Regions from separate parts of the Psychromonas sp. KJ10-5 genome, predicted to be linked through region 2. Evidence: predicted binding sites of a transcription regulator. Region 2 holds the regulator's gene; each other region holds the start of a gene.
What was found. Region 2 encodes sigma-54, which starts transcription at its own class of promoters, with help from an activator protein. Its sites were predicted from a motif close to GTTGGCACGNNNNTNGNNT; they were not measured.
Positions count from the first base shown of each region.

Region 1: the regulator sigma-54 is predicted to act here: its motif matches at 2,444-2,462, upstream of AC0L3W_RS10650 (EF-hand domain-containing protein).
Region 3: the regulator sigma-54 is predicted to act here: its motif matches at 2,146-2,164, upstream of AC0L3W_RS14380 (superinfection exclusion B family protein).
Region 4: the regulator sigma-54 is predicted to act here: its motif matches at 2,557-2,575, upstream of AC0L3W_RS08290 (CsbD family protein).

Region 1 is NZ_CM147864.1:2,405,631-2,410,201, forward strand. It holds gene AC0L3W_RS10640 (response regulator) at 1-45, opposite strand, end outside; gene AC0L3W_RS10645 (ATP-binding protein) at 182-1,627, opposite strand; gene AC0L3W_RS10650 (EF-hand domain-containing protein) at 2,102-2,392, opposite strand; gene AC0L3W_RS10655 (GAF domain-containing protein) at 2,569-3,030, shown strand; gene AC0L3W_RS10660 (DUF6969 family protein) at 3,090-3,848, opposite strand; gene AC0L3W_RS10665 (hypothetical protein) at 3,940-4,215, opposite strand.
Region 2 is NZ_CM147864.1:3,814,384-3,818,954, forward strand. It holds gene rapZ (RNase adapter RapZ) at 1-732, opposite strand, end outside; gene AC0L3W_RS16785 (PTS sugar transporter subunit IIA) at 749-1,192, opposite strand; gene AC0L3W_RS16790 (RNA polymerase factor sigma-54) at 1,288-2,733, opposite strand; gene lptB (LPS export ABC transporter ATP-binding protein) at 2,767-3,492, opposite strand; gene lptA (lipopolysaccharide transport periplasmic protein LptA) at 3,495-4,034, opposite strand; gene lptC (LPS export ABC transporter periplasmic protein LptC) at 4,021-4,571, opposite strand, start outside.
Region 3 is NZ_CM147864.1:3,263,697-3,268,267, reverse strand. It holds gene AC0L3W_RS14390 (DUF2868 domain-containing protein) at 1-694, opposite strand, end outside; gene trmH (tRNA (guanosine(18)-2'-O)-methyltransferase TrmH) at 711-1,397, opposite strand; gene AC0L3W_RS14380 (superinfection exclusion B family protein) at 1,517-2,107, opposite strand; gene oxyR (DNA-binding transcriptional regulator OxyR) at 2,284-3,189, shown strand; gene rplQ (50S ribosomal protein L17) at 3,287-3,667, opposite strand; gene AC0L3W_RS14365 (DNA-directed RNA polymerase subunit alpha) at 3,704-4,571, opposite strand, start outside.
Region 4 is NZ_CM147864.1:1,860,480-1,865,050, forward strand. It holds gene purT (formate-dependent phosphoribosylglycinamide formyltransferase) at 1-674, shown strand, start outside; gene AC0L3W_RS08280 (outer membrane beta-barrel protein) at 882-1,460, opposite strand; gene AC0L3W_RS08285 (hypothetical protein) at 2,085-2,273, opposite strand; gene AC0L3W_RS08290 (CsbD family protein) at 2,646-2,837, shown strand; gene AC0L3W_RS08295 (glucose/quinate/shikimate family membrane-bound PQQ-dependent dehydrogenase) at 3,214-4,571, shown strand, end outside.

The sequences.
Region 1 (4,571 bases), 1.4 Mb from region 2:
AGCTAACTTTATTTCATCTTCCACAATCAAAATTGAACTTGCCACTGGTAACTCCTTTAAATAACCTCAATCTAATATAACCCTAACTCTAAGTAAGTAAAATTAGGGTTAAATAAGTAGAAATAGATATCAAATAATACAAGATTAACCTGAGTGCCAAACAAGTATTCTTTCTCTTATATTATTCCAAGGGCAACTCGATAATAACAGCCAAACCACCTAGTTTTGCTTTAGCAGCCTTAATTTTCCCCTGATGTGCACTAACAATATGCGCACAAATCGATAAACCTAATCCAGATCCACCCGTTTGTCGGTTTCTCGAATTTTCAACACGGTATAAAGATTCAAAAAGATGCATTAAGTGATGTTCAGCTACACCAACACCATTATCTTCGACTTCGATACGCATATGCTTTTGTTGTTCATCGGTTATCACCTCCCATGATAACCTGACTAAACTAGCCATCGAGTACTTAATACAATTGCACATGATATTTTCAAACAGTTGGCATAAACGAGTGGTATCCACAAACGCTAAGTACTCTCCAGACTGTTTGTCGACTTCTAGTTTAATATTGGCATCTGCAAGATAACTGGTATATTTAGGCACTTCAGATTCTAACCAAAGACCAATATCGAGGCTTTGTTTACGGTAATGCATACCGCCGATGTCAGCGCTGGTTAACAGGTGTAGGTCATCAATCAAATGCTGTAAGTGTTTTACCTCATCATTTGCTGATTCTATATTTTGTTTTTCTAACGCTCTCACCCCATCTAAGATCGCTTCTAACTCACCTCTTAAAATAGCAACAGGGGTGCGTAATTCATGTGAAATATTTGCTAGCCAACGCTTACGAGCACTTTCATTTTCATAAAGTGTGAGTGCTAGTTCATTAAAATCTCGGCCCAGTTCACCTAGCTCATCTTTTCTTTTGACATCGATATTCTGCTGATAATTACCTTGGGTAAGTTTATGCATACCTAAAATAATTTTTTTGATAGGCTCAGCTAAATGCCTCGCTAATGGCTGCGTAATCAAAATAACCAATACCATGGTAATTAATGCAATCAACCATAAATAACTTTGCTGTTGCTCGAAAAAGTCTAATTCGAAGCCATCAGTTAGCTGTTTACGTTTAGGGATCATTAACCAACCAATATTAACCTGGTCAACGACAATAGCCATTCGATTGTAATCTATGCCTTCAATATAGTGCCCAACAATAATAACGTCATTAGCATCGAACAGTGCATAACCTTCATTCAAATCAACTGGAGGGGGACGCCTTCTTTCTGAAGGAGACACAAACTTATCTGCTCTTGGTAATCTGGTATTGTTTTTTGGTTCATAAAGAGGAGGTTGAATTTGTGGCTCTAGCCCTTGAGAATATAAAAATAATAGATGTCCAAAATATCTATTTCTGCCCTGTATGCCATTCCAATTATTATTTTTTTGATATTCATTTTGAAGCTCAGTAATCAAGGGCTTTAATGACTCAACCTCCTTGCTATTAACATACTCAACAATCCCCTTACCAATACTCCATTGTATTAATAAAACTAACGCAGTTACCAGCACAAGACTAAAGCCGAAAAAAACGAGGAATAATTTATTATGTATTTTCATGGAGGTATCTCATGCTTGTGTAACAGGTATTAAATTCATTGCGTTAATAACAAATAGGACCAATATTTTAATAACATACAGAATGATAGAGCAGAGGGCGAGAGAAACTAGAGTCGATGTTACCTATTGTACAAAAAACTAAACCCGTTAGCTTATTGATACACTAACGGGTTTATAGAATGATTTATACTACCTGTATCAAAATAATATAGATCAAATTACCCACTTTAAATCCCATTTATATAAGCTAATATAAATATTTACGACTAGCTTACTTTACATGACGAGGATCTTATGTCCCTTGGCCACATAAATGGGTTATTATTATTATTGCTTTCCGTTAAGGTCGAAATGGAAAGTACCTTTATTCCTAAGCTTAGAAAAATCTATGTTTAGAAAAACTGTTGCTGAGATAACGAATCGATATGCACTAACGTCATAAATAGAATGCTCGCTATATCATTTATTTTAAGCTTACTGACGAGGTGGTTTAAAACTAGTAAACTCATTTTCACTCACTACGCCGTTACCATCTGAATCCATGTCATCAAATACAGTTTGGTGATCACCATGGGGAATTTCTTGAGCAGAAAACTCTTCAAAAGTAAGCTCACCATCACCATTAGTATCAACAGAAGAAAATTGTGGCGGACCACCTTGAGGACCGCCTTCAGGTCGACCTTGATCAGAATCGGCAGCGTAACTTTGACTCATAACACCCACAGACATTACTAAAGCCAGTAATATGTTTGAACTATTTTTCATTTCAAAAAATCCTATAAGGTTTAAATTTCGTCAGAACAATAACAACAGAATGTGCAAATACTGTGCAAAAAATAAAATAATTTAAAAAAACAGTAAATTCTCTTAACTATCTATTTTATTTAAGAGAATAAAGCCTGATACTGAGTAAATAATCTCAACCGATATAGCAGGTATAAATGAAAACATTAGCTGATTACCATTCATTAACAAAACAAGCCGTTGCGCTAATTGAAGATGAAAAAGATCTGATCGCCAATCTATCTAATTTAAGTGCGCTACTGAACAGCAGCTTAGACAATATTAACTGGGTAGGGTTTTACCTCTACAAAGAGCAACAACTCGTACTAGGCCCTTTTCAGGGGAATGTTGCTTGTGTACGTATTGAATTAGATAAAGGAGTTTGTGGTAAAGCATTCAGCACTAATACCACACAGCGCATAGCAGATGTGCATGAATTTCCAGGGCATATTGCCTGTGACGCAGCAAGCCAATCTGAAATCGTAGTGCCGATTAACAACCAAGGTAAAACAATCGCTGTATTAGACATTGATAGCCCTGTAACAGACCGTTTTAACGAAGTCGATGAAGCAGGGTTAATTCATTTTGTAGAGCAAATACAAGATAAACTTATATTTTAAGAAAATTAACAGACACGAGCATGAAGGCATCACTTTATGCTCTTTTTAATGGAAGGTATTTATCCCTCTTTATACTCTAATAGCGTATTTAATTGTGCTACCCACTGCTCAACTGTAATAGTAAATGAACCTGTTACATCTAACTCACGGTCTTCCAATACATCAACATCAGGATTGTTTACTTGCCTTAATGCAATGACTTTATCTCTGTGTCTTAATAACGCCACAATATAAGGCCTGAATAATACAAACATAGCCGTTAACCATTGGTTCACCACCAAGTTAGGGTAAGCATGATCAATATAAAACCGATCTAATAGCGCAATCGTATCTTCAGCTGAATACCATGTTTGTGCACAGACCCAACGGTTGATAGCAAATAAACCTATTGGTAAACCTTCATCATCCATTGAAATACAAACAAAATGAGCAAGCGCATTCTCACCCGATGGCCAAGGCTCAGATTGCATCAACCCACTCATTGGTTTTATCGACTCAGGAATACCAGGAGAGCGTATAAAGGTATGAAAATGACCGTGTTCCCCTTCTACGCCTCTATGATTATGATAATAATACTGACAATGAGATTCATCATCATAAACATCTTGTTCAGGGTAGTGATTTAACTGATAAAAAGTGCCCTGCCCTTTAAGTAATTCACTTACTACATTAATGCCTGCTTTATCTAATAAACGCTGGCACTCTTTTATGGTTTGAGCAGCATTGAGCATCTCATCTACATTATCAATATGCTCAAGTAAAGGCATCTCAAGTGGGATATCTGCTTCACAGGTAAAACAACTTAGCGTATTTGACATATAGGCCTCACCTTATAAATAAAAATATAATGGTGTAAAAGTAATACACCATTATTTAATACCGCTTATCAATCGTTACAACGCATAACGCTTATTTTGCTGCACATGGATTTTTCGCTGCGCAAGGGTTAGTTGCGGCACACGGGTTTTTCGCTGTGCAAGGATTAGCTGCGGCACACGGGTTTTTCGCTGCGCAAGGATTAGCTGCGGCACATGGGTTAACGACTTTTGTGGATTTAGCTTTACATGGAGAGCAAAACACATCACAAGAAGCACCGCATGAAGCTACAGCAGGGTTAATAGATAAAACAGCGCCTACAATACCAGCAGCGATAACAGCAGGTTTATTTTTTAGTATCTTTTTCATTTTTAATATCCTTAGAGTTAATTTAAAAATTATTCACAATAACTGCCGCACCTTGCTGGTATGCGTTATTGTCCTCTAAAAGACCTATGGCTATATTTAAAAATTTCAGAAAAAGTCATCACAAATTCAAACTTATCAAGTTGTTATCAAATACTTTAGATCTCACATACAAAAAACAAATGTAGTTGATTTATAAACAATATTACTAATATTTTTCATTTGAGCTTTTCAACTTCATTAAATCAATACAATAGCGCTAGACTAACTTCATAAATATCAATAAATGATCATAGTAAAAAGTTAAAGTAACTGATGAGCCATAAATATAGTGACTTAGGTCACAACTAATTTTCATT
Region 2 (4,571 bases):
TGCGACTGTGACATAATTACGGTTGTTCTGCTCTAAGTGTGGCAACCAATTTAAAAACAGGTTTTCTATATTGGTAATCGTCTCTTTGACAATCGGAAAGGTGCTTAAATAATCTTGAATGATCTTATCTTTACCTGAAAAAGCTTTTAACTCTTTTTCCCAATATGGATTAGGTAAAAAGCGCACGTCAAACATGTAGTCAGCGTCTTCTGGGTGAGCATATTTAAAGCCAAAAGATTGGAAAATAATAAGCAAGTTACTTTTTGTTGAGCCCTGTAAATAGATTTTGAGGTGTTCATTTAAGTTATGCACTGATAATGAAGTGGTATCAATAGAAAAAGCAGCCATCGATTTTAATGGCAGTAACATCTCATTTTCTAGTTCTAATGCTTGGGATAAAGAGAATTTCTTTTTTGAAAGAGGGTGCAAGCGTCGAGTTTCGCTATAACGCCTAATTAATTCACTGGTTAATGCATCAATATAGATGATTTCCAATTCCACTTTCTTTTGAAGAGAGGCGATCAGTTGTTGTATTTGCTCAACTTTGGTTGGCATGTTACGGACATCTAAGCTCACAGCAACTTTATTGTCTTTAGGGTCTAAAGTATCAATAAGTTGCTCGAGTAGTTGATAAGGTACACCGTCAATGCAGTTATAACCTAAGTCTTCGAGAACATGAAGTGCAATTGTTTTTCCTGAGCCTGAGCGACCACTAATAACAATTAACTTCATACTTTCTCCTGTCTTTCTATAGTGTTAGTAATTCAAATAATTCTTGGGAATTTCCCGCACTGCGTAACTGACGTAAGAATTGTTTGTCTAATAACTTTTGGCTAATTTCTGATAGCGCCGAAAGGTATTCTTTACAAAGGTCTTCAGGTACAAAGATAGCGAATAATATATCCACTTTATTACCGTCATATGAATCGTAATCGATACCTGTTTCACATTGCAAAAAAACAGCCGTAGCAGGTAGCTCACTAGAAATTTTGACATGTGGAATAGCAATCCCAGACCCAACACCTGTTGACCCAATTTTTTCTCGTGCAATTAAGCTTTCAAACAATTCTTGGGCATCTAAATCGAGCTCCTTTGCTGCGATAAGGCTGATTTTTTCTAGAGCGCCTTTTTTGCTTGTGCAAGTAGTGTTACAGAATACCGATTGTTGATTTAATAGAGTAGATATTTTCATAATAATAGTTAACTGTATTTAATGGACGCGCGAGTTTATCAGGTTAGCATTAAATGACTATAGTTAATCCTTATTTATTTGCATTACTTCTTAGTTCAAAGTAATTGTTTACGTTGATTAGAAGGCGGAATTCCTAAGGATTCACGGTATTTAGCAATAGTACGTCTTGCTACCTTAATACCTTTTTCTTCCAACAACTGGGTGATTTTATTGTCGCTTAATGGTTTAGTTGTGGTTTCAGCTGAAACCAACTTTTTAATTAAAGCGCGAATAGCGGTTGATGAACATTCACCGCCTCCATTAGTAGCAACATGGCTAGAAAAGAAAAATTTCAGTTCATATATACCACGTGGAGTATGCATAAACTTTTGTGTTGTAACACGTGAAATAGTGGATTCATGCATTTCTACTTCAAATGCGACATCGTTTAATACCATTGGCTTCATGGACTCATCGCCATATTCAAAAAAGGCTTGTTGCTGTTGTACAATACAATTAGCCACTTTTAATAAGGTATCGTTACGATTTTCTAAGCTTTTAATAAACCACTTAGCTTCTTGTAAGTGGCCTTTGATAAACTGAGAGTCAGTTTTACTAATGTTACCTGAGCACATACTCGCGTATTGCTGGTTAATTGATAAATTAGGATCACAATCTTGATTTAGGGATACACGCCATTGCCCATTGATCTTTTTAACGTACACATCGGGAACAATATACTGCGTTTCGCTGGTTTCTACTCGGTTACCAGGGCGAGGCTCTAAGCTTTGAATTAAACGCATTATTTCAGCAAGTTGAGCTTCTTTTAGCTTACTTTTTCTGGCTAAAGTTCGGTAATCTCTATTACCTAATAGATCCATGTATTGCTCAAGGATTTGAATTGCTTCATTACGCCAAGGAGTCGTTTCTGGTAGTTGGCGTAATTGTATTTGTAAACATTCTTGGGTGGTACGTGCCGCAACCCCTAGTGGATCAAAGTGTTGAATGCGTTTAAGTACCACCTCTACTTCATCTAGTTCTAATTCTTCTAAATCTGTTTGTAAACTCTCTAAGATACTCTCACAGTCGGTGGTCAAGTAGCCTGATTCATCGATAGAGTCAATAATCGCCATCGCGATTATTTGGTCGGTATCTGTAAAAGGTGTTAATTGCATTTGCCACAACAGATGGTCTTGTAGAGAGGTTGATGACTCGCCTTGATAAAGTGTATTTTCTCCCTCATAGGCAACGGCATTAGAAGTCGTTCCTGTGATTGGGGTGGAGTTATAAGATTCCTCCCACTCTTTTTCTGCAGGGAGATCATCAGAGAACTCTTGTTGAGTAATCGCTTCAGTTGTATCTAATACGCTGCTATCGGCTTCTTTAACCGTATCTTCTGACCCAGTTTGATCATCTTGTTCGAGAAGAGGGTTAGAGTCCAAAGCATTCTGAATCTCTTGTTGTAGATCTAATGTTGAAAGCTGCAATAGTTTTATTGCTTGTTGTAATTGAGGGGTCATCGCTAATTGCTGACCCATTTTCAATTGTAAACCCTGTTTCATCAAAACATATCTTCCTGAACGTGTGGCAATAACTTAAAGTTTAAACTCTTCACCTAGATAAACGCGTTTTACATGATCGTTTGCAAGAATTTCATCTTGTGTACCTACAGCAATAATTTCCCCATGGCTTACTATATAGGAATGCTCACAAACATCTAACGTTTCTCTTACATTATGGTCAGTGATTAATACACCTAAACCACGATCTCGTAATTGCTGAATAATATTTTTTATATCAATTACTGAAATCGGGTCAACCCCTGCAAAAGGTTCATCCAGTAGAATAAATTTGGGCTCGGTTGCTAGTGCGCGTGCTATTTCTACACGGCGTCGCTCTCCACCCGATAAACTCATTCCTTTGTTATCACGAATATGAGTAATATGAAACTCTTCCAATAGTGTATTGAGCTTCTCATCGCGTTGCTTTTGCGTTAATTCTTTACGGGTTTGTAGAATACCCATAATGTTTTCTGTCACGGTTAAACGTCGAAAAATAGATGCTTCTTGTGGCAGGTAGCCAATGCCTTTTTGTGCACGAATATGCATTGGGTTACTAGAAATATCTTCGTCATCAATGACGATGCTACCTTGGTCTTGTTTCACTAAACCAACGACCATATAAAAAGAGGTGGTTTTACCTGCACCATTAGGGCCTAGTAAACCTACTATTTCACCGGTTTTTACTGTTAAACCAACACCATTTACTACAGTTCGGCCTTTATAACTTTTAACTAACCCCGTTGCGCGTAACTCTGCCATAGTTATTTGTTGCCTGTGTTTGAAGTTGAGTTAGTGTCTTTAGATTTTTCAAATTGAGCAGGTAAAAAGATGGTTTTTACACGCTCTTTTTTATTTTGGTCTGTACTAACATTAAGCTCTTGTGTTGCTAAGAAATACTCAATCTCAGCACCATTAACTTGGCTATCCAATTGCTTCACTTGTGCATTTTTAGTTAAGGTTATTTTACCTTTAGCCACATCATAGGTAATTTTTTTAGCTTCAGCATCCAATGGTTTTCCATCATCTTGAATTTGATGGAAAACAGAGGTATTACCTTCAGCAATCATTAATTCATGATTAGGTTTTTCACCTCGGATCACGGTTAATTTATCTGCTGTGATTTTAATCGAACCTTGAGTTAGTAATACTTCATCAGTAAAAATAATAGTATTGGTTTTCAAACTCGCATGTTGCTTAACTGAAGAAACATGGATAGGTTGGTTATAATCAGACTCTAATGCAATCACATTGGCATTAAACAATGAAATGCTCAGTAAGCATGCTAATTTATTTAGGTTCATTAAAGTACACCGCTTTTATATTCGAATTAAGTTTCATCTCTTCAGCTTCTATAGACGTCCACATTCCTACACCTTCATGTTTAAGTTGTGGCCCTGTCCAAGTTACTTTTAAATCACTGGTGATCACTTTAGTATCCAGCATTATCGTTGCTTGTGCAGTAGACATAGTCTGCACCATTTGATCTTCTGTTATATTTTTAATAAATACATTGCCAGATAACAATAGGTTATTCTTCTCTTTCAACGTGCCCTTTATACTGGTTAGTTGCCAGATACTGACCACACTGGTTTCTTGATCTTTATGGTAGATAACAACTTTAGGATGTTCAAATAAGGTCGTATCATCCTCTGGATAGTTAGTTGCTTTATCAGCAAATACACGATAATCATTAAAACCAGTTTGGTCGTAATGATTACTTTGCAAGTTATCGGCAATATAGCTTGGGTGATGATCTGGTAATGCAGGATACTCTGTATCCGTTGAGAAATAGACCCATACCGCACAAGCGATAAACAGGACAATAAAAGGGATGCTTT
Region 3 (4,571 bases), 550 kb from region 2:
TCCCTAAAAAATGAGGCGGAGTCGTTAATAGTTGCGTAATTTGAGTAAACACACTTTCACTTAAAATAGTGGTTTGCCAAATAAAGTCCACTTGATGTGTCGCTAATACCAATAACAGAGATAAGGTGGCGCCCAATAAATAACAAGTCCACCATAAGTGGCTCACTAAAGATAAACGAGCACGTCCAAAATAAGCACCGAATTGATGCTCAAAATAATAACGAAACAGCGACGTATAATAAGGGTGTTGATCATGAGCTTTATGCAGTAACTTATCTAATAATGAAATAAGTGACAGGCTTACGTTTGCTAACCAAGATGAACTCAATGCACCAGGTTTGAAAAATACAAACAGCCATATGATAAGTGATAATAGATTAGGAGCAAGAAACAATACGATAGCCCAAAAAAAGTTAATCTGTGAATTACTTTGATTAACTAAAAGCTGTGACACGCTAGATGCACCTAAAATAAAAAACAGAATACTCAACAATCCGCAAAATACAGTAAACAGTTGTTGAAAGTGCTTTAAAACAGGCGCAATTTGATAACGTAACTCAGCTAATTTAGTACGTTTAGTTAAAGCTTGTTCAAAGCTTAGCTCAGCGTAATCGGCATGAAATTGGTCTGATGGAGTACTTTTTTCAATGATACGTATGCCTTCCGTCAATAAACGGTCTTGGTATAAGCTCATTAACCGCTCCCTTTAATTATTTACGTCCGCGAATAGCATTCCACCAGTCTTCAGAAGCGGCAATTTGGCCCTCTTCATCAAGTGGCGGATAAGGTAAGCTTTTTTCACGACACAATTGACGGTAAATTGGATGACCACCTTCAAATAAAATACGGTGTTGCTCTTCTTTAGGTAATCGGCAAACTTGATCATACATACCAGCTATTTCACGCTGACGTTGTGCTTCATACATAATCAATGCAGATGCGACCGATACATTCAATGATTGACACATGCCAACCATTGGAATAATTACATCTTGGTCAGCTAAGGCTAATGCCTCATCACTAATACCATACTTCTCTTGGCCCATTAAAATAGCTGTTGGTTTCGTGTAATCAACTTCTCGGAAATCAATGGCAGTATCCGATAAATTAGTCGCAATTATTTGCATCCCTTGTTCGCGCATGACAGCGACCGCATCTTGTACCGTATCATGAGAATGTACATTAACCCATTTCTGACTACCTGACGCAACATTTCGCGAAATACGTGTTGAATCTATATCCCACGTAGCATGCACATTATTAATACCCATAGCGTCGGCTGTACGAACGATAGCAGCTAAGTTATGTTGCATGTGCACCTGTTCCATAAAAACGGTTAGGTCAGGTTGACGGCAGTTTAACATGGAAGTAATACGGGCAAAACGTTCAGGAGTCATACTCTCTCACACAAAGAAGTTATAAAAGAGTTTATTATATAGAAAGTTTGAGCTCGGCTAAAGCAGTGTCAAAAAAGCGTTTTCAAAACACTGCTTTAAAGCGAGGATAAAGAGAGGATTTACTTCAGCGATATATAGTTATTACGAGCATATTGGGGACGAGCTGCTTTTAATACTTCCGCTTCAGTCTCTGTCAATTTTCCAACAGGTAATCCTATCACCTTGTGGGTTAAGTGCTCTCTTGCTTCAATGGCAATAGACAGTTTGATAATACGACTGCTTCCCTTAATTTCTTGTGTTTCAAAAGCTGGCGCTAGTACACCAGAAGCTAATAAATTGCTCACCGCAGGTTCCGTTAGTGGCAAAGCCAATACGGTTTTACGTTGAATAATAAACTCTCGTAATAAGGCTTTTTCTTCAAAGTCTAACTGACGGATCATCTTGTTTCTACGCACTATTAAACGCTGGTTCATGTAATACTCTTTTAACCCAGAGAATGAAAATGATAACAATCGAGTCAATAGATAACAGCCAGTTAATAGGGTTAACACCCATATGTAAGGTGCATATGAAGCGGGTAATAGATCTGAGTTATTGAGAGAAAATAATGAACTAGGGATAACCAATAAAACAGCACAACTCACACACATCCACATCATAGTCGTGGTGATCCCTTGTTGCTCTGTCATGCGTTGTAAAAAGTGTTTCATAATAGCTCCTGCCAATAAATTGTTGCACAGCTATAGAAAAGCAGGAAACATGCCAAGAATAAAAATCATAAAGAACAAGATGTATTTGTATTTACTTGGACCGGTAAATAATCCAGTAACACGAGTAGTTGGATATGGTACGATAAAAGTATTATATATTGTGTAAGGTTAATGTTATGAATTTCAGAGATCTCGAGTACCTGATTGCTTTAGAAGAATTAAAACATTTTAGAAAAGCCGCTGATAGATGTTTTGTCAGTCAACCAACATTAAGTGGTCAAATTAAAAAATTAGAAGAAGAGCTTAATGTTCAATTAATGGAACGATCTTCAAGAAAGGTTATCTTCACACCTGCTGGCCTAGATATCGTAGCGAAAGCGAAAACAATTCTATTGGAAGCCAAGTCATTAAAAGAGATTGCAAAGAGCCATAATGAGCCGATGCGAGGCACATTACATATTGGTCTGATCCCAACTGTTGCTCCTTACTTACTCCCATTAATTGTTCCAGTAATGAAAGAAGCATTCCCTGATTTAGAGTTATATCTACATGAGAATCAAACCCAGACTCTGATCAAACAGTTAGAAGAAGGTGAATTAGATTGTTTAATGTTAGCGTTAATGCCAGATATGGAACAATTTAAACAACTAGTACTTTACGATGAGCCACTAGAACTCGCATTATCTGATAAACATGCATGGTCTAATCAACGCCATATTAATTTACAAGAGCTAAGCGGTGAACATGTATTAATGTTAGCCGATGGGCATTGTTTACGCGATCAAGCGTTAGGATTCTGTTTTGCTGCAGGTGCGATTGAAGATAATAGCTTTAAAGCAACGAGTTTAGAAACATTACGTCATATGATCAGTGCAGACAACGGTGTTACTTTGCTGCCTCAACTGGCAATACCGTTAAATCGTTATCAGGCTGGTGTAAAATATATCCCGTTTGAACCACCAGTACCATCACGTAAAATCGTACTGTTAAGTCGCAATAACAGTGCACGACAAGCTTGCTTTGATAAGTTAGCGGAAGTAATTAATAAAGCCGTGCAGGCGCGATTAGACGAGTACCTTTAAGTACAACAAACTATCTTACTAATATAAGGTAGTTTGAATTTCAGACACAAAAAAGCCGAACATAAGTTCGGCTTTTTTATTGCAACTATAAAGAAGCTTACGCTTCTTCGTCCGCTACAACTGGACGGTCTACAAACTGGATGTAAGCCATTGGAGCTTTATCGCCAGTACGGAAACCACATTTAATGATACTAGTGTAACCACCAGGACGAGTCGCGTAGCGAGGACCTAGTTCATTAAATAATTTTGCCACTACTGCATCATCACGAAGACGAGCAAATGCTAGACGACGGTTAGCAACGCTATCCGTTTTAGCTAATGTAATTAATGGCTCAATTACACGACGCAATTCTTTTGCTTTTGGCACTGTAGTTTTAATAACTTCGTGCGTAGCAATAGAGATTGCCATATTACGAAACATAGCCTGACGGTGGCTGCTGTTTCGGTTAAGTTGACGTCCACTTTGACGATGGCGCATAACCTAATCCTTATTTATTCGTGAATCGGTTTAATACTAATCTTCGATTAGACTTGCTGGTGGCCAGTTTTCTAAGCGCATGCCTAGAGACAGTCCACGTGATGCAAGCACATCTTTGATTTCAGTTAGAGACTTCTTACCTAAGTTAGGCGTTTTTAGAAGTTCAACTTCAGTACGTTGTACTAGATCACCGATATAGTGAATCGACTCTGCTTTCAAACAGTTAGCAGAACGAACAGTTAGTTCTAAATCATCTACTGGGCGTAAAAGAATTGGATCAAACTCAGGTTTAGCTTCAGCTACTGGTGCTTCATAAGTAGTGCGCAGATCAACAAATGCGTCTAATTGCTCAGCTAAAATTGTAGCTGCGCGACGAATTGCCTCTTCTGGCTCTAAAGTACCATCTGTTTCCATATCGATAACAAGCTTGTCTAAATCGGTACGTTGTTCAACACGAGCTGATTCAACACTGTAAGCAATACGCTCAACAGGACTGAAAGTCGCATCGACTAATAGACGACCAATTGGACGCTCATCTTCTTCGCTATGAATACGAGATGAAGCTGGAACATAACCGCGACCTGATTCAATTTTAATACGCATGCTGATTTCAGCATTGCCTGTTAAATTACAGATCACATGTTCTGGGTTGACTATCTCTACATCACCATCATGAATGATGTCGCCTGCAGTAACAGGACCAGCGCCAGATTTAGTTAAACTAACTAAAACTTCATTTTTACCTTCAAGCTTTACAGCTAGACCTTTAAGGTTAAGAAGAATCTCTAGGATGTCTTCTTGAACGCCTTCTTTTGTGCTGTACTCATGTTGTACACCATCAATTTCAACTTCTGTTACCGCCGTTCCCGGCATAGATGATAACAAAATACGACGAAGAGCATTA
Region 4 (4,571 bases), 2.0 Mb from region 2:
ATGCAGATTTAGATAACTCTTGGACTTACTCTCAAGAAGGTGGCCGAACTGGTGAAGGTCGTATCATTATTGAAGGCTTTGTTCCATTTGATTATGAAATCACTTTATTAACGGTTAGCGCGGTTGATGGCATACACTTTTGCGCCCCTATTGGGCATCGTCAAGAAGACGGTGATTACCGTGAATCATGGCAGCCACAAGCAATGTCTGAAACAGCATTACAAAAAGCCCAAGCTATTGCGACAAAGGTGGTTACTGAATTAGGTGGATTTGGTTTATTTGGGATGGAATTTTTTGTAAAAGGTGATGAAGTTTACTTTAGCGAAGTCTCGCCTCGCCCACACGATACAGGCTTGGTGACTTTGATTTCACAGGATTTATCTGAGTTCGCTTTGCATGTGCGCGCTATTTTAGGTTTCCCTATTGGTAATATTACGCAATACGGCCCTTCAGCTTCGAGTGTTATTTTAGGTAATGGCACATCACAAGATATCCAATTTGAAGGTGTTGCCACTGCGCTAGGCAAAGTAGCAGGTTCGCAGATACGTTTGTTTGCAAAACCCAATATTAATGGTGGTCGCCGTTTAGGTGTCGCGATTGCTCGTGGTGACAATATTGAACAAGCCATTGAAAATGCAAAATCTGTCAGTGCTGCTGTAAACATTGCTTATTAAATATAAGTTTATTAAATAAAGATTTTTGCTCAACCTGACATAGCCTTTAGCAAGCTCAAGCAAGGATCGAATTATTCGACAGCATCGTTTTACAAAATCGGAAATCTACATAAACTAGTGTGATTGGTATTAATAGACGACATATATTAAAAAAGGCAAATCAACATGATTTGCCTTTTCGTATTTTATTAACTTAATCATTGGTATTTAAAATTTGTATTCAAGACCAACTGATGCGTATTTCATATCAGTTGAAAAGTCAGAATCGCTGTCCGCGCTTTCTGCATCCAAATCATTATCATAAACGGTATAATCGACTTTAACTGCCCAGTTTTTATCTAAGTGATAACTTACCCCTACCCCTGCAAATAACCCAGTGTCATCTTCGTTTCCATCAACTCCTAGCACAGAGTAATCCGTTTCATACCAGAGCTGGCCACCTTTAGCATAAATTTCGATATTGTTTGTCACTGGTAAACCTAATTTTAACCCAAGGGTGTATCCATCGGTTTCTGCACTTGCAACAGTGTTTCCATAATCACCAAAATCGACGTAACTCCCCTCAACAGCAATATATTCATTCAAAGAGTAACCTACGAATAGCTGATAAGCATCTTTATCATCATCAAATTCGTCATCATTATCTACTCGTAAATAACCATAGTTACCACCGACATAAACACCTGCCGCATCGGAATCTGGGTTATATGCTTCTGCATGCGCCAATGTTGCAGAGCTTAAAAAACCAGTTGAAATTAATGCGTATGCTAAAATTGACTTTTTCATTGTATGCTCCATAAGTGTTTTATTATTTAATACTCATACTGAATTACTTTGTTAGTAGAGTTGCTCTTCAAGCTATTAAAGCTGTTTAAGCTGATTAAGTATTTACAAAATATGTGCCAACATTTACCCCTAAAAAAAAGGGTGCTTTTCGTTCTAAAAATGTACAATTCGTTGTTTTAATGTGAATTTTTTATAATTCACTATGAAGAAATTACATACTCTAATTGCTCAAGAAAATTTTTGAATACCCCATGTTTAGAATAAGCACCAGCAAAAAATTTCAATAAAATCTTCCTCAATATGGCTAGGTCCATTCCTCCCATTAAGTTTTTCTGAATCAATCACTGAACTTAGCAAGGTAAGGAACCGTTGCTAGCGCTCTCCAGATGGGCGTCGGATATGAGCGGTGCTTGAGGTAGCCCTTATTGCTTTACCTCAAAGGTATAGATCAGAAAACGATACAGGAGCCTTTTTCTTTCTTTTTTTGAAGGTATAGGTTTCTTTAGGGTGGGGAAAAAATAACTTGCCGACCGGACGGCACACTGACAATAAATATAAAACAGCGGAGACGAGATCTCAGATATCTAAATAAATGAAGACTGGGTTACCGTTCAGAACAAAGTATTAAAGGTAACCAGATTCAAACACTTGTTTGATTAATGCTATGAATAGCATGGCAAATACTAAAATAGGTAAGATTTTACTGTACTTAGCTTGTTGTTTCGCATCAATAGGCTTGGCATAACGCTCACCGAGTATCACCATCAAGGCAACAGCACCAAATAACGCAATCAAGATCCAGATAATTGTCATACTCTCCCCTTAACGATTCCACTTATTGTAATAGTTACATCATGTGTTCAACATAGCATATAGATCAATGTATATGGGCATTACATCACTATGCATTAGCAAGGAGACGTTGAAAATGAGATTTTTAGATTTCAGCAAGCTAAGGAATGATGGCACTTCTAACGCCCCTCTTTCCATAATGAACTTCATGAAAACCTTTCAATTGGCCCTGTAATAGTTACAGGGTGAGCAGACCTTTAATTTCACCAACTAAAAAATAACATTAATAATCAACACCTTAAATGTTGGCATGCAACTTGTAACGCTTCTTATTAAGAACATCGACGCAATCACTATATTGCATTTATTCAAGCTAACTTAAGGAGTTATATTATGAATAACGACATTATGAAAGGTCAGTGGAAACAAGTTTCAGGTACTATCAAAGAGAAATGGGGTAAGTTAACAGATGATGACTTACAAGAAATTGACGGTAACCTAGAAGTATTCCAAGGCAAAATGCAAGAAAAATACGGTATGGAAAAAGATGAAGCAGAAAAAGAGTTTAATAAGACATTCTCATAGGTCTTAACCTCTTATGTAATGTTTATTAAATAATTTATTCAAGGCCAATTCAATTGGCCTTTTTTTCAAACAATAAAATGAAGTTTTATTTTCATTAAAAGGGAGTTTGGTGTCTATAAAAAGCGCTAAAAAATCCCCCAAAAATTGAATCTAAGCTGGTATTAATCGAGCTCAAAATCTCGTCACGATTGTTAATTGACTCATTAGTATATTTTCAATACCAAAATAATTTTAAGTTTCACACAAAAATACAGTTTATAAAAAGACACAATCAATTCAGTTCTTAATAGGTTTTATTTATCACAACTAACTAAAACTCTATTTATCAACATGTTTTATCAGTATCCAAAGGTCACAAAAAATAAGGATAGTGTTTATGATCATTTTATCAGGGTTATTTTTTATTATAGGTTTAGCCTTATTGCTCGGCGGTGGTTGGCTAATTGCGTTGGGTGGTAGCTTATATTATTGCTTAGCCGGAATAGCATTCATTGCGGTGTCATTATTAGTGCGTAACAAAAATGCATACGCTAACTTTATTTACGCTATTTTTTTAATGGCGACAATGGTTTGGTCAATTCTTGAATCAGGTCTCAGTTGGTGGCCTTTAGCAACTAGAATGGGACTTTTCCTAGTGTTAGCAATCCCTCTCCTCTTAATTGCTTTTGTTAAACATCGTCGCGGTTGGATATTTTTATTGCCCGTCTGGTTAGCGACCAGTGCCACTACGCTTTCCCCTTTAATGGTTACATCCCCGACAACGGTAGAGGGTCAATTACCGCGAGCTGTTAGTATGCCCTTTTCAAGTGATGTAGATGAAAGTGATTGGAATGCTTATGGTAGAAGCAATTTGGGGCAACGATTTTCTCCTTTGGCTAACATTACACCTGAGAATGTCGATCAATTACAATTGGCTTGGCAATATCAAACAGGTGATAAAAAAGGCCCTAAAGATGTAGGCGAAACCACTTATGAAGCAACCCCACTTAAAATAGGTAATGCACTTTACCTTTGTACGCCTCATAATTGGCTTATTGCTTTAAATGCAGATACAGGTGAAGAGCAATGGGTTTACGACGCCAAAGTACCCGCTGAAAGTCAGCGCCAGCATCAAACTTGTCGTGGAGTTTCTTATTTACCACCAAGTGATAGTAAACCACTTCCTGATGTTCAAACCATTTCAACACCTTCAGAAAATCTAAGCGCATTACAATGCGATGCACAATTATTTTTACCCACATCAGATGCACGTCTTATCGCCGTTGACCCTGTTACAGGAGCGCGCTGTGCTAACTTTGCCGAGAACGGAGAGTTAGATTTAATGCACAATATGCCATTTAAACAATCTGGTTATTATTATTCAACGTCGCCTCCATTAGTAGCAGGTGGTGTAGTCATCGTGGCTGGTTCAGTAAATGATAATTACGATATTAATTCGCCTTCTGGTGTGATCCGAGCTTATGACGTGAAGACGGGTGAGTTAATGTGGAACTGGGATTCAGGAAAGCCAAATAAAACAGCACCAATTGGAGAAGATGAACTATATGCAACTAGCTCACCAAATAGCTGGTCTGTTGCGAGTGCAGATGAGGAGTTAGGATTAGCTTATTTCCCAATGGGTAACCGAACTCCCGATCAACTAGGTATATACCGCACACCTGCTGAAGAAAAATATGCAACATCTGTTGTGGCATTGAGTCTTAAAACAGGTCAAGTCGCTTGGGTTCAACAGTT